2 regions of the Paenibacillus rhizolycopersici genome follow, and region 1 is predicted to be linked to the other one. Evidence: riboswitches for the same ligand, from Rfam matches in the RefSeq annotation. Region 1 holds a riboswitch; the other holds the start of a gene.
What was found. A riboswitch is a leader RNA that binds a small molecule or an ion and turns the genes downstream of it on or off. The one in region 1 is predicted to bind FMN.
Positions count from the first base shown of each region.

Region 1 (5,810 bases):
GCCGATTTGGTGCTGATGACTCCGGCTTATGCCAGCCCGCTGGGTCTTACGCCGAAGAAAGACGCTTTGCTGACAGAAACCGTGGAATCGGCTTTTGCGATCACCTTGGTCGCCCGCCAGGACAATCAGGATTCGGAACCGATCCAGAAGCTGGCGAAGGCGATTTCCAGTCCGGAAGTCAAAAAATTCCTTGAAGACAATTACAACGAGATTGCCCTTCCGGCGTTCTGACGGGGAATAGGTCAAACTGGCTCCTTCATAGGATGGTGATAACATGATCCATATGAAGGAGGGGAGCAGATGCAGATTCATCCTGTCCAGCCGGGCCAAACGACGTACAGCATCGCGGATGCTTATGGCGTACCTTATGAGGATATCGTCGAAGCCAACGAACTGCCGAACCCGGAACAGCTTGTGGTTGGACAAACCTTGGTTATCCCGATTGTCGGCAGCTATTACTGGGTTCGGTCCGGGGACAGCCTATGGTCGATCGCGCAGCGATTTGGGTTAAGTTATCAAGAGCTGGCTCGTGTCAACGCCATTGCCGCGGATCAACCCCTGTCGATCGGATTTCGGTTATATATCCCGCCGCGCCCGCGTAGAAGCGCCGAGTTTAACGCCTACGTTGAGCCGCGCGGGGGGACGGTTGCTCCAGCGCTGGAGCGAAGCGCGCGCGAAGTGGCGCAGCACCTGACGTACCTGGCTCCATTTAGCTTTCAGGCGCAGCGGGATGGTTCGCTCAAGGAGCCGCCGCTCAATCAGTTTCCGGAAATCGCCCGGGCGAACCGGGTCGTGCTGATGATGGTGATCACGAATCAGGAGAACGATCAATTTAGCGATGAGTTAGGCCGGATTTTGCTGAACGATATCCCGATCCAGGACCGTTTTCTGGACAATATCGTTACGACGGCAAGCAATTACGGTTTTCGGGATATCCATTTCGATTTCGAGTTCTTGCGGCCGGCCGACCGGGAAGCCTACAACGCTTTTCTGCGAAAAGCCAAAGCGCGTTTTGCGCAACAGGGTTGGCTGATGTCCACTGCTCTGGCGCCCAAGACAAGCGCCGGCCAACAGGGGCTGTGGTATGAAGCGCATGATTATCGGGCGCACGGGGAAATCGCCGACTTCGTTGTGATCATGACCTATGAGTGGGGCTACAGCGGGGGACCAGCCCAGGCGGTATCCCCGATCGGTCCGGTCCGTCGTGTGATCGAATACGCGTTGACCGAAATGCCCGGCTCCAAAATCATGATGGGGCAAAATCTGTATGGCTACGATTGGACGCTGCCTTTCGTGCAAGGAAGCGTCGCGCGGGCGGTTAGTCCCCAGCAAGCGATCCAAATTGCGGCGCGCCACGGCGTCGCGATTCAATACAGCGACCGGGATCAGGCTCCGTTTTATCATTATTGGGATGGGGAAGGACGGGAACATGAAGTATGGTTTGAGGATGCCCGCTCAATCCAAGCCAAGTTTAATTTGATCAAGGAGCTGGGGCTGCGCGGGATGAGTTATTGGAAGCTGGGCTTAAGTTTTCCGCAAAATTGGCTGCTGATCGAGAACAACTTCGATGTGGTCAAAAGAGGGTAGAACCTAATTTTTCGGACGCGAGAGGACTTTGTGATTTTTGTAACAGAGTTCCCGAAAATCCTGCGTTATGATATAAACAAGTTAAGTAATCAAAATTTAAATGAATAGAGATCTTCGGGGTAAGGTGAAATTCCTAACCGGCGGTGAGGTTTCTGATTGCAGAAACTGCAGCCCGCGACTCGCTTGTGGCTTCGGCCGCACGCGACTGACTTGGTGTAATTCCAAGGCCGACGGTAAAGTCCGGATGGGAGAAGATCAATAAAGCTATAGTTTGATCCAGGGACCGGTACGGTTCCTGACAGGCTTATTTGGTCAGCCCCCGCAAACCTTTACGAAGGTCGATGCGGGGGTTTTCTACTTAGACCCTCTATTCAAGAAGGGGACAAACACCATGGAAAAAGCAAATGTTAGCGGCGGACTCGGGATTCAGGCTGGGGCGGGCGCGGGGGCGCTTACGGGGACATCCGGCCAGGTTCAGCAATCGTCTGCGAAGGCAGAGGCACGCAAATCGCGAAGCGGGTTTTGGCTCGTTGTTTTGGGGGCGGCGCTGTGGGGCGTTGACCCGTTATTTCGAGTCATCTTGCTGGAGTCGCTGACGTCGGCTCAAATTGTACTCATTGAGCACCTTATTATCGCGCTCATTGCCATACCTGTCTTATGGAACAACCGCACCGAGCTGAAAGGGCTGGGCTGGAAGCAAGGGGGCGCGCTGCTCTTCATTTCCTGGGGCGGTTCCGCCATCGCCACGATTCTGTTTACGATGGCGCTGTCGAACGGCGATCTGAACGCTGTGCTGCTGCTGCAGAAGATGCAACCGCTGTTTGCCATCCTGTTGGCCGGATTGCTGCTCAAGGAGAAGCTGCCTCGGTTCTTCTTCGGCTTCTTGGTCATTGCGCTGCTCGGAACGTATTTGCTGACCTTCGGATTTACGATGCCAATCGGGCATTGGAGCGACTTTGTGCAGGTGGGCAGCTTGCTGTCGCTGGGCGCGGCCGCGTTGTGGGGCGGATCCACCGTGATGGGCCGGATGATGGTTGGGCATATGAAGTATGAGACGGTGACGTCGCTGCGGTTTGTATTGGCGCTGCCGCTGCTGCTGGCCATCACCTGGAACGAAGGGGCCGCCTGGAACCTGCCTGCCGGTACCTCACAAATTGCCGCGCTTTCGCTCAACATGCTGGGACAAGCGCTGCTGCCGGGACTGCTCAGCCTGCTTGTATACTACAAGGGGCTGACGACAACGAAGGCTTCGGTCGCCACATTAGCCGAACTCAGCTTCCCGATGGTCGGGGTTCTAATCAACTGGATTGCCTTCCAGCAGATGATTACACCCGCCCAGGTGTGCGGATTCGTTCTGATTTGGGGCACGTTGTTCCTGATCTCCCGCCAGGGAGCCAAGCAATAACCTTTCGCTTATAAAAAGAAGCGAGGTTTCCGCCCTTAACTGGGTTCGGAAACCTCGCTTTTTTTCGCTTTATTCAGCTCGCTTGGCCGTGATCGTTTAGTTCTCGTCCAGCCACAAAATCGCCGTCACGCCGCGCGGATAATACCGGCTGCCGCAGATTACGCCGGCCATCATCTGATCGCTCCAGCTCCAGAAGGCGTTCTTCTCGGAGGTCAGCCAGGCGACATGCGCGGCGTCGGCCGCTTGGCCCCGTTCATCCCAGGCCAGGCCTAGGATCCGGCGGGCGATGAATTGACACAGATAAATTTTGCTGAGCCAGGAATTGTTGCTCGTCGAGGACAGCTTCCACCCACCGTCTTCGAACAGGCAGATTCCGGGTTGCAACACCGTGTTCAGGTGCGTGGACAATGCCCGAATATATTCGCCGAACCGGCCGTTCGGATCCAGCGCTTCTTCGCATCCAGTGTACAGCGGGAAGATCAGACCCTCGATCGCCGGGATAATCTTGGAGTCGTTATTTTCCTGGATGACCGCCGGAATGTAGCCGCCTGGCAGCAGATGCGCGGTGATCGTCCCGGCACACCGCTCTGCTTGCCGTCCGGCCAGTTCGGCCGCCGCCTCGCGTCCGTTTGCTCGCAGTAGCTTTTCCATCGCGACGTAAGCTGCCCAGCTCTTGCCAGCCAAATAAATGTTGTTCCGCGCTTGACCCAGCGAGACATCCAAGCTGTCGTAAGTGGTGATTTCGGCACCGCCCATCGTGCGGGAGCTGTCAAGGCCCATGACGCCGGTCCGTTTAGCTGGGTCCGGATGATCGCGATTCACCATACTTTCCAGACATTGCTCCAGGATCGGCAGGTTGCGATCCAGCCATTCGCGGTCATTCGTTTGCTGGACGTAAACCGTGGCGCTCAATACCCAGTTGACGAGCTGCTCATGGGTCATATGGGAGAAGCAATCGTCAATCGCATGCAGCTCGTAAACCGAATAGCCCGGTCGGGAGAACGTGTTGGCAACGCCCATGTCGTGCGTGAAGCTGATGCCGCCGGGATATTCGGTCGCATCTCCGGGAAGACGTACCGTGTCCCGATAACTGTAGCGGCTGGTGTAGAGATCCAGCTCGTTTTTGACCGTCCACGGATTCATTTTCAGCTCAAAAAACAACTGGTCGACCAGCAAATCGAACGTATTCATCATCCGGTATTCGCCTTCGTTCACGACCCAAAGCGGCTTGCCGTCCTGCTCCAGCAGCTCGGTGGAACCGTAATAGCTACGGATCGCGTGCGCGAGCATAAACTTCTGGTCCTCGGTCAACTTCGAGTCGTAGACAAGCGTCTCGGCTTTCTGCGCAACCTCCAGCTTACGGTCGAACTCAGCCAGCGCATAATCGGCTACGTCCTCGATATTGGCGAAATACCGCGTGTAATAGTAGGACGCGTCCATCCCGGTGGTGACGTAACCGGCGCGATAGAAACAGAGCGCAAAGCGGTAGGTAGCTTTCTCGCCGGCGGGGGTATCCATGAGCAGCGCGCCCACTGGCCCGAGACCAAAACGGAGGTTCTCCGGAACCTTTGGCTTCAGGATGGATTCCATCTTGAAGAATCCGGCGCTTGTAATCCGCGGGTCGTTCGCTGCAATCGCGGTATGGCGGCCCTGGCCGACGCCGCAGATCTGGCCGTCGGTCACATCCTCCAAGCGTCGGATCGCGCTGAACGGATCGATGTTCTGCAAACCGAAGAAGGCTTTCCGGGCCGAGGTTCCCCGCGTGTTGTCGACCGTGATTTCGGCCAGCACGGCCGGCATGAGCGCGAAGCGCAGCTGATCTTCGGTCGCCGTCTCAGGGTCGGGCACGCCTTCAAACGGCGAGATCAGGCGGAACGTCAAATCGCCGGCTTGCCATTCGTCGATCGCCGCACCGAATCGGCGGACAATCTCGCTGCGGCCGAACGGTTCGATGAGACCGCTTTCTTTTTTCTGAACGGAATGCTGCTCGCTGGACTCGTCGCCGCTCTCTTCCGTCGTATAACGGTCCCGCTCATCCAGACCTTCGCCGAAGAACGGCAGGGCCCGGTAATGGTCTTGCCCGTCGTCCTGCAAGCCGATGTAAATGTTCTGCTTAGGCGGGCTGCCCAGTTCGAGGTCGAATCCGCCGCTTTGGCCGGGATGTCCTAACGTAAAGCTGGCGAAGGCTCCCATCGGGGAGTGATGCGCGTTAAAAAATATATTTTTACCCAAGTTGATTACCTCCTGTTCAATTGGTTGCGGTTGTGCTAGTTTGATTATATCAAGGCTTTGGGGGAACGCCCATATCCAAACCGTCGATTGATTTATCCAAAACGTTCAAAGACGGCGAGGAGGGGACCAAAAGCAGCGAAACGGAGGGACGAGGGTGGTTAGAGAGCATCAGGTTACGGAATATATGCTGCCGGATATGGATTCGACGTTTAAGCTCTTTGCCGCGCATCTGCGGACGGTGACGAGCGCGTGGTCGTACCCGCGGCACAGCCATCCGCTGTTCGAAGTGAACCTGCTGCTGGCGGGCAGTCAGGAGATGATCGTGGGCGGCAAACGGTACGTACAGCAGCCCGGCGATTTCCTACTGCTGCGCCCCGAGGACGTGCACGAAAGCCGGACGCTGGGGACGGAGTCGATGACGTATTATTGTCTGCATTTTAATGTCGACGAACCCGTGCTTCGCGAGCTGCTGTGCCGCGGCGAGGAGCTCTTGCATGCGGCGGACAGCCCGCTGGCCGAGATCATCCGGCCAAGCCTGGATAAGCTGATCGCGTTGACCTCGCACGGGGCGGGCGCTAAGCTGGCG
Region 1 is NZ_JADCNN020000001.1:301,457-307,266, forward strand. Features, by position in the region: gene IM700_RS01270 (MetQ/NlpA family ABC transporter substrate-binding protein) at 1-231, shown strand, start outside; gene IM700_RS01275 (glycoside hydrolase family 18 protein) at 301-1,587, shown strand; FMN riboswitch at 1,694-1,847, shown strand; gene IM700_RS01280 (DMT family transporter) at 1,979-2,992, shown strand; gene IM700_RS01285 (glycoside hydrolase family 52 protein) at 3,089-5,185, opposite strand; gene IM700_RS01290 (AraC family transcriptional regulator) at 5,379-5,810, shown strand, end outside.

Region 2 (5,810 bases), on a different contig from region 1:
GGCGAACGGGATTTCAAAAGCGCCGGGCACCCAAGCCACGTTTATTTCTTCCTCTTTGGCCCCGTGGCGTTTCAAGGCATCCAAAGCTCCGGAGAGCAGCTTGCTTGTAATGAACTCGTTAAAACGCCCGACCACGATCGCATATTTTAACCCTTCCGATACTAAATGTCCTTCAAATACGTTTGCCATGAATCATCAAACCTTTCTATAAGTGGGATAGTGGATAATTTCGTTTTTGCGGATACGCCCTTAGACGCGGGAGGATTCATCCTGTTCCAAATCATCAAATTTGAGCAAATGCCCCAACTTGGCTTGTTTGGTATGCAGATACTTGGTGTTATCCGCGTTTTCTTTCATTTGAATCGGCACGCGTTCAACTACCTCCAGACCGTATCCTTCTAAACCTTTGATCTTCCGCGGATTATTCGTCATCAGACGGATTTGGCGGACACCCAGGTCTTTGAGAATTTGCGCTCCGATTCCATAATCGCGCAGATCAGCGGGAAATCCGAGCTTCAGGTTGGCGTCAACCGTGTCAAAGCCTTGTTCCTGCAGCTTATACGCCTTCAGCTTGTTGATTAAGCCGATCCCCCGGCCTTCCTGGCGCATATAGAGCAGCACCCCTCTGCCGGCTTCCTCAATCTGCCGCAGTGCCGCTTCGAACTGCGGTCCGCAGTCACACCGGTGGGAGTGGAACACGTCTCCGGTCAAGCACTCGGAATGCACCCGCACCAGCACCGGCTCATCGCCGTCGATCTCGCCTTTGACCAGCGCGACATGTTCTTTGTTATCGACATCATTCGTGTAGGCGACGGCGCGGAATTCACCGTAATCGGTTGGCATGCGCACCTCGACCTCGCGCGTGACCAGCTTCTCCTTTTCATTGCGGTAATGGATCAGGTCCTTGACGCTGATCAATTTAAGGTCATAGGTTTTGGCGATTTCCACCAAATCCGGCAACCTAGCCATGGTTCCGTCTTCCTTGATGACCTCACAGATCACGCCGGCCGGATAGGCGCCGCACATCCGGGCCAAGTCGACCGCCGCTTCCGTATGACCGGCGCGCCGCAGCACGCCCCCCTTTTTGGCAATCAGCGGGAACATATGGCCCGGCCGGCGGAAGTCCGCAGCCTTGGCGTTCGGATCCATGATGGCCTTAACCGTCAAGGAACGCTCATAGGCCGAGATTCCTGTCATCGTATCCTTATGGTCGATGGAGACGGTAAAGGCCGTCCCGTGGTTATCGGTATTTTGCGCCACCATCGGCTGCAAATCCAGTTCCTCTGCTCGCTCCGCCGTAATCGGCAGGCAGACCAGTCCGCGCCCTTGAGTGATCATGAAGTTGATCACTTCCGGCGTCGCTTTTTCAGCCAGGGCCACAAAGTCCCCTTCATTCTCCCGGTCTTCATCGTCAACGACGATAATGACCTTGCCCCGCATCAATTCGTAGATTGCTTCTTCGACTCGGTCTAATACGATATCACCCATAGCTTTCCCCTCCTTGTTTTATATGTAGTTCAAAATGTCGTCTTTGGATCACGAAGCAGCTCGAGAAGGTTGATTCGGCGGCGAATCTTGCATTCACCCGGGCCTTCCGCTGCTCACGTAGCTTCCAGCTACGCTGTGCTGCTCAGTCCCTAGCTTCATTCAACCTTCTTGGTGCTCCAAATCCAACCTCTTGAACCTTTATTGAAGTTGTAGTTCAAAATGTCGTCATTTAACCCCCGACTTTTTTAAACGAACCCGTTCGCTGCCAGAAACGGGAGGTTGATTCCCGACTCGTCTCCGGTCTCTTCCCCCGGATCGCCGCTACCTCTGCCATACTTCAGCAGATGATCCACGTATTTGCCGAGTACGTCGCATTCCAGGTTGACGGTGTCCCCGGCCCGCTTAAAGGCCAGTACGGTTTCGGCTAGCGTATGAGGGATAATGGAAATCGTAAACATCCCGCCTTCCGCTTCGACCACCGTCAAGCTGATCCCGTCCACGGCAATCGATACTTTTGGAATAATGAATTTCAATAAGGATGATTTCCCGGGTCGGATTTGAAACACGACCGCATTTTGATCCTGACTGGTCCCGACAATCGTACCGATTCCGTCAACATGCCCCTGTACGATATGCCCGCCGAATCGTCCATTGGCCGCCATGGCTCGTTCGAGATTCACGCGACTGCCTGGTTTTAGATCCTTCAGATTCGTGTTGCGGTACGTCTGCGGCATGACATCTACCGTAAAGGAGGAAGCGTCGAACGAGGTTGCCGTTAAGCATACACCGTTAACAGAAATGCTGTCGCCCAGCTTGATGCCTTCCGTAACGACTTTCGCCGAAATGCTCAGTAGCATCGCTTCGCCCTTGCGGCTGATCGACTTCATCGTGCCGATCTCCTCCACTAGTCCTGTAAACATCAGTGATCCTCCTCCCTCACTTCAGCCTGTGCCCAGACCGGAATTCCTCGGATGCACACATTATCCCCGATTTGTTCGACTTCCATGTCGCGTAACGAGACCGCGTCCCGCATAAGATCAAACCCGGCGAAGCTAAAACTTCCGGGCGCTTCGCTCCCGCCGACGATCTTGGGGGCGAAGAAGATCACGATTTCATCCACCAATTGACGTTCCAGCAACGAGCCATTCAATCGACCGCCCCCTTCAACGAGTACGGAGGATATGCCCCGTTGTCCGAGCTGAACTAACGCCTCATTGAGATCGACCTGTGGGCCGCTTCCGCAACGAAGAATCTCGACGCCAAGCTCGGTCAGCCGCTCAGCTTTGTCCGGGTCAGCCTGCTCTGTTGTCACGATCCAAGTTGGGGCTATCCCATCGTGAAGGATCTGCGCCGTCTCGGGAATGCGAAGCGTGGAATCCGCAATGACCCGTACGGGCGATAACCCCGGGACAGTTAAACGGGTTGACAACTGCGGATTATCGGCTACGATCGTCGACACGCCAACCATAATCGCCTGATGGCGATGCCGCATCGTGTGCACGATTTCCCGCGCTTTCTCGTTCGAGATCCATTTGCTGTCCCCGGATCGACTTGCAAGTTTTCCGTCCAGCGTGCTGGCAGATTTGATTGTCACATACGGCAAGCCGCTGGTGATAAACTTGATGAACCGGCGATTCAGCTTCAAGGCCCGGTCGCGCAGCACGCCAACTTTAACTTCAATCCCGGCGGTACGCAGCAACTCGATTCCTTTCCCGGCAACCAGGGGATTCGGATCCTCACAGGCAATCACGACACGTGCCACCTTCTCGAGCACCAACCGCTCCGCGCAAGGGGGTGTCAAACCGTGATGACTGCAAGGCTCCAATGTGACGTATACCGTGCTGCCTTCGGCCTGGGAACCGGCCATGTTCAAGGCATGCACCTCCGCGTGCGGAGTCCCCCGCTGCAAGTGGGTACCAAGTCCAACCAACGTCCCTTCCTTAACGACAACGGCGCCGACGACCGGATTCGTCTCGGTTTGTCCCAGCGCCCGCTCCGCCATGTCTAACGCTAAAGTCATGTAATAATCGTCGTCGATCGCCTTCATCCTCCATCCTCCTTCCGTCCTTGCCTGTCGCTCAGTAACAAAAACAACCCTGCCGCAATCCGGCAGGGTTGATCATGAGAGTAGTTCTACGCTAAATCAAAGAGCGCCTCCGCCTAAAATCACGCCGCCGCTTATCCATTGATAAACAAGGACGATAAATTTATGGCGAAAAGCTAGCATCGCCAAAGCTCCTTCACAAAATCAAATGTGAAAAATAGAACTTGGTCGATTGAACTCTCGAAATCCGAACACCTTCGCAAATAAAATAACGTACGTGCTCCCGCGTTTTCCTTCTCCCATCCAGACTATACTGTCGGTCCCGGAATCTCACCGGCTCAGCCGCATGCTTACGAAAGCACTGCGGGTCACGGACTTGTGCTACATCGGACTAGCGTCCAATGAGCCATCACCGTCGGTAGGGAATTTCACCCTGCCCCGAAGGATTGCTTAATATTAGGTTTGCATAACTGCAAGACGAATGTTAGCACTATTCCTGTCAAAAATCAAGCCTACTCGTCACTACACCCTGCCTCAATTCCATTCGTGCAAGGAATCTTCATCCCCCTATCTCCCGGGAACCAAGGTGCATAAAAACCTCCCGAAATAGCCAACCTTAAAGTCGATATCGTATTGACAAATCCCATACTCAGGAGGAATGAACGTGGCTAAACCGGACAATCGCTCCGACAACGTTGATAAGCTGCAAAGAAGCATTCAAAACACCATCGAGAATTTCCGTGAGGGACAAGATTACCTCAGTGAGCATGCCGATGAAATCTCCGTCAAGGAGAAGAAACAGGTTCAGGAGAAGAACGAAAAACGGCTGCACGCCATTGAAGGCTTCCGGGAAGAAGTGAAGGACGAAGCCGCTCATCAAAGAAAATCGTAAAAAATGAATCAAGGGGTGCTCCGCTGCCAAGCCTGCTTGGCCTTGCGGGGCACCCCTTTCACTTCGAACCTGCTTACGCTTCGTCCCAAACGGAAACTTCCTTCATTTTATCGCCAGGACGGACATTGTCCACAAGTTCCATTCCCGAAGTCACTTTGCCGAACACGGTATGTACCCCGTTCAAATGCGGCTGCGCTTCGTATACGATGAAGAACTGACTGCCGCCGGTATCTTTGCCTGCATGGGCCATCGACAGCACCCCGCGCTCATGTTTGGTTACATTCGTATCCGTCTCGCATTTGATGGTGTAACCTGGGCCTCCGGTTCCGTTACCGATCGGACATCCGCCTTGAGCCACAAAACCCGGGATTACGCGATGGAACGTGAGTCCGTTATAGAATCCGGAATTGGCCAGTTTTTCGAAGTTCGCGACCGTACCCGGAGCTTCTTCGGGCAGGAATTGAATTTCGACCTCGCCGCCTTTTTCCAATACGATTTTACCTTTTTTCATATCCGTGCACACCCTTCTTCTTAGCGTCATTGGACAAACCTCTTCCAGTTTACTAAAAAAAAGCCTTTCAAGCAAAAAAGCCGAGGGAATCGGACAATCCGATCCCCTCGGCTTTACTCCTGCTTCTCCTCGTCGCTTACTTCAACGAAGGCTGTTTGGCGATCCGTTCCGGAATTACGTCACAGGCGATTAGGTCCTGCAGGGACTCTCGTTTTACGACCAGATCGCTTTGGCCGTCTTGAACGAAGACGACCGCTGGACGGCGTAACCGGTTATAATTGCTGGCCATCGCGTAGTTGTAGGCGCCGGTGCAAGCCACGGCGAGCAAATCGCCGCTGTTCACCTTCGGCAAATCCACGTCCCAGATCAGCATGTCGCCGCTCTCACAACATTTGCCGGCGATCGATACGGTCTCTTCGTTCGCATCGTTACCACGGTTGGCGAGCATCGCCTCGTATTTAGAACCGTAAAGGGCCGGACGCGGGTTGTCCGTCATCCCGCCATCCACGGCGACGTATTTACGCACACCAGGGATATCCTTACTCGTGCCCGCCGTATAAAGTGTCGTCCCCGCATCGCCTACGATGCTCCGGCCTGGTTCTACCCAGATTTCCGGAAGCTGCGGATAACCAGCAAATTCCCGTTTGACCGCATCCGTAATCGCACCGACATAATCGGAAACCTTCAGCGGCGTATCGCCTTCCGTATAACGGATGCCAAAGCCGCCTCCTAAATTGACGACCTTGAAGGTGACGCCCAGCTTCTCCTTGACCTGCAAAGCGAACGCTGCAACCCGCTCAACCGCCATCTGGAAACCTTCCACTTCGAAAATTTGCGAGCCGATATGCGAATGTACGCCGAGCAAATGCAGATTC
Region 2 is NZ_JADCNN020000005.1:147,010-152,819, forward strand. Features, by position in the region: gene ribH (6,7-dimethyl-8-ribityllumazine synthase) at 1-189, opposite strand, end outside; gene IM700_RS07755 (bifunctional 3,4-dihydroxy-2-butanone-4-phosphate synthase/GTP cyclohydrolase II) at 250-1,488, opposite strand; gene IM700_RS07760 (riboflavin synthase) at 1,734-2,408, opposite strand; gene ribD (bifunctional diaminohydroxyphosphoribosylaminopyrimidine deaminase/5-amino-6-(5-phosphoribosylamino)uracil reductase RibD) at 2,408-3,535, opposite strand; FMN riboswitch at 3,820-3,982, opposite strand; gene tlp (small acid-soluble spore protein Tlp) at 4,197-4,424, shown strand; gene IM700_RS07775 (peptidylprolyl isomerase) at 4,498-4,935, opposite strand; gene lysA (diaminopimelate decarboxylase) at 5,072-5,810, opposite strand, start outside.
Region 2: it holds a riboswitch for FMN, as region 1 does, so the genes downstream of both, ribD (bifunctional diaminohydroxyphosphoribosylaminopyrimidine deaminase/5-amino-6-(5-phosphoribosylamino)uracil reductase RibD) here and IM700_RS01280 (DMT family transporter) in region 1, are expected to answer to the same signal.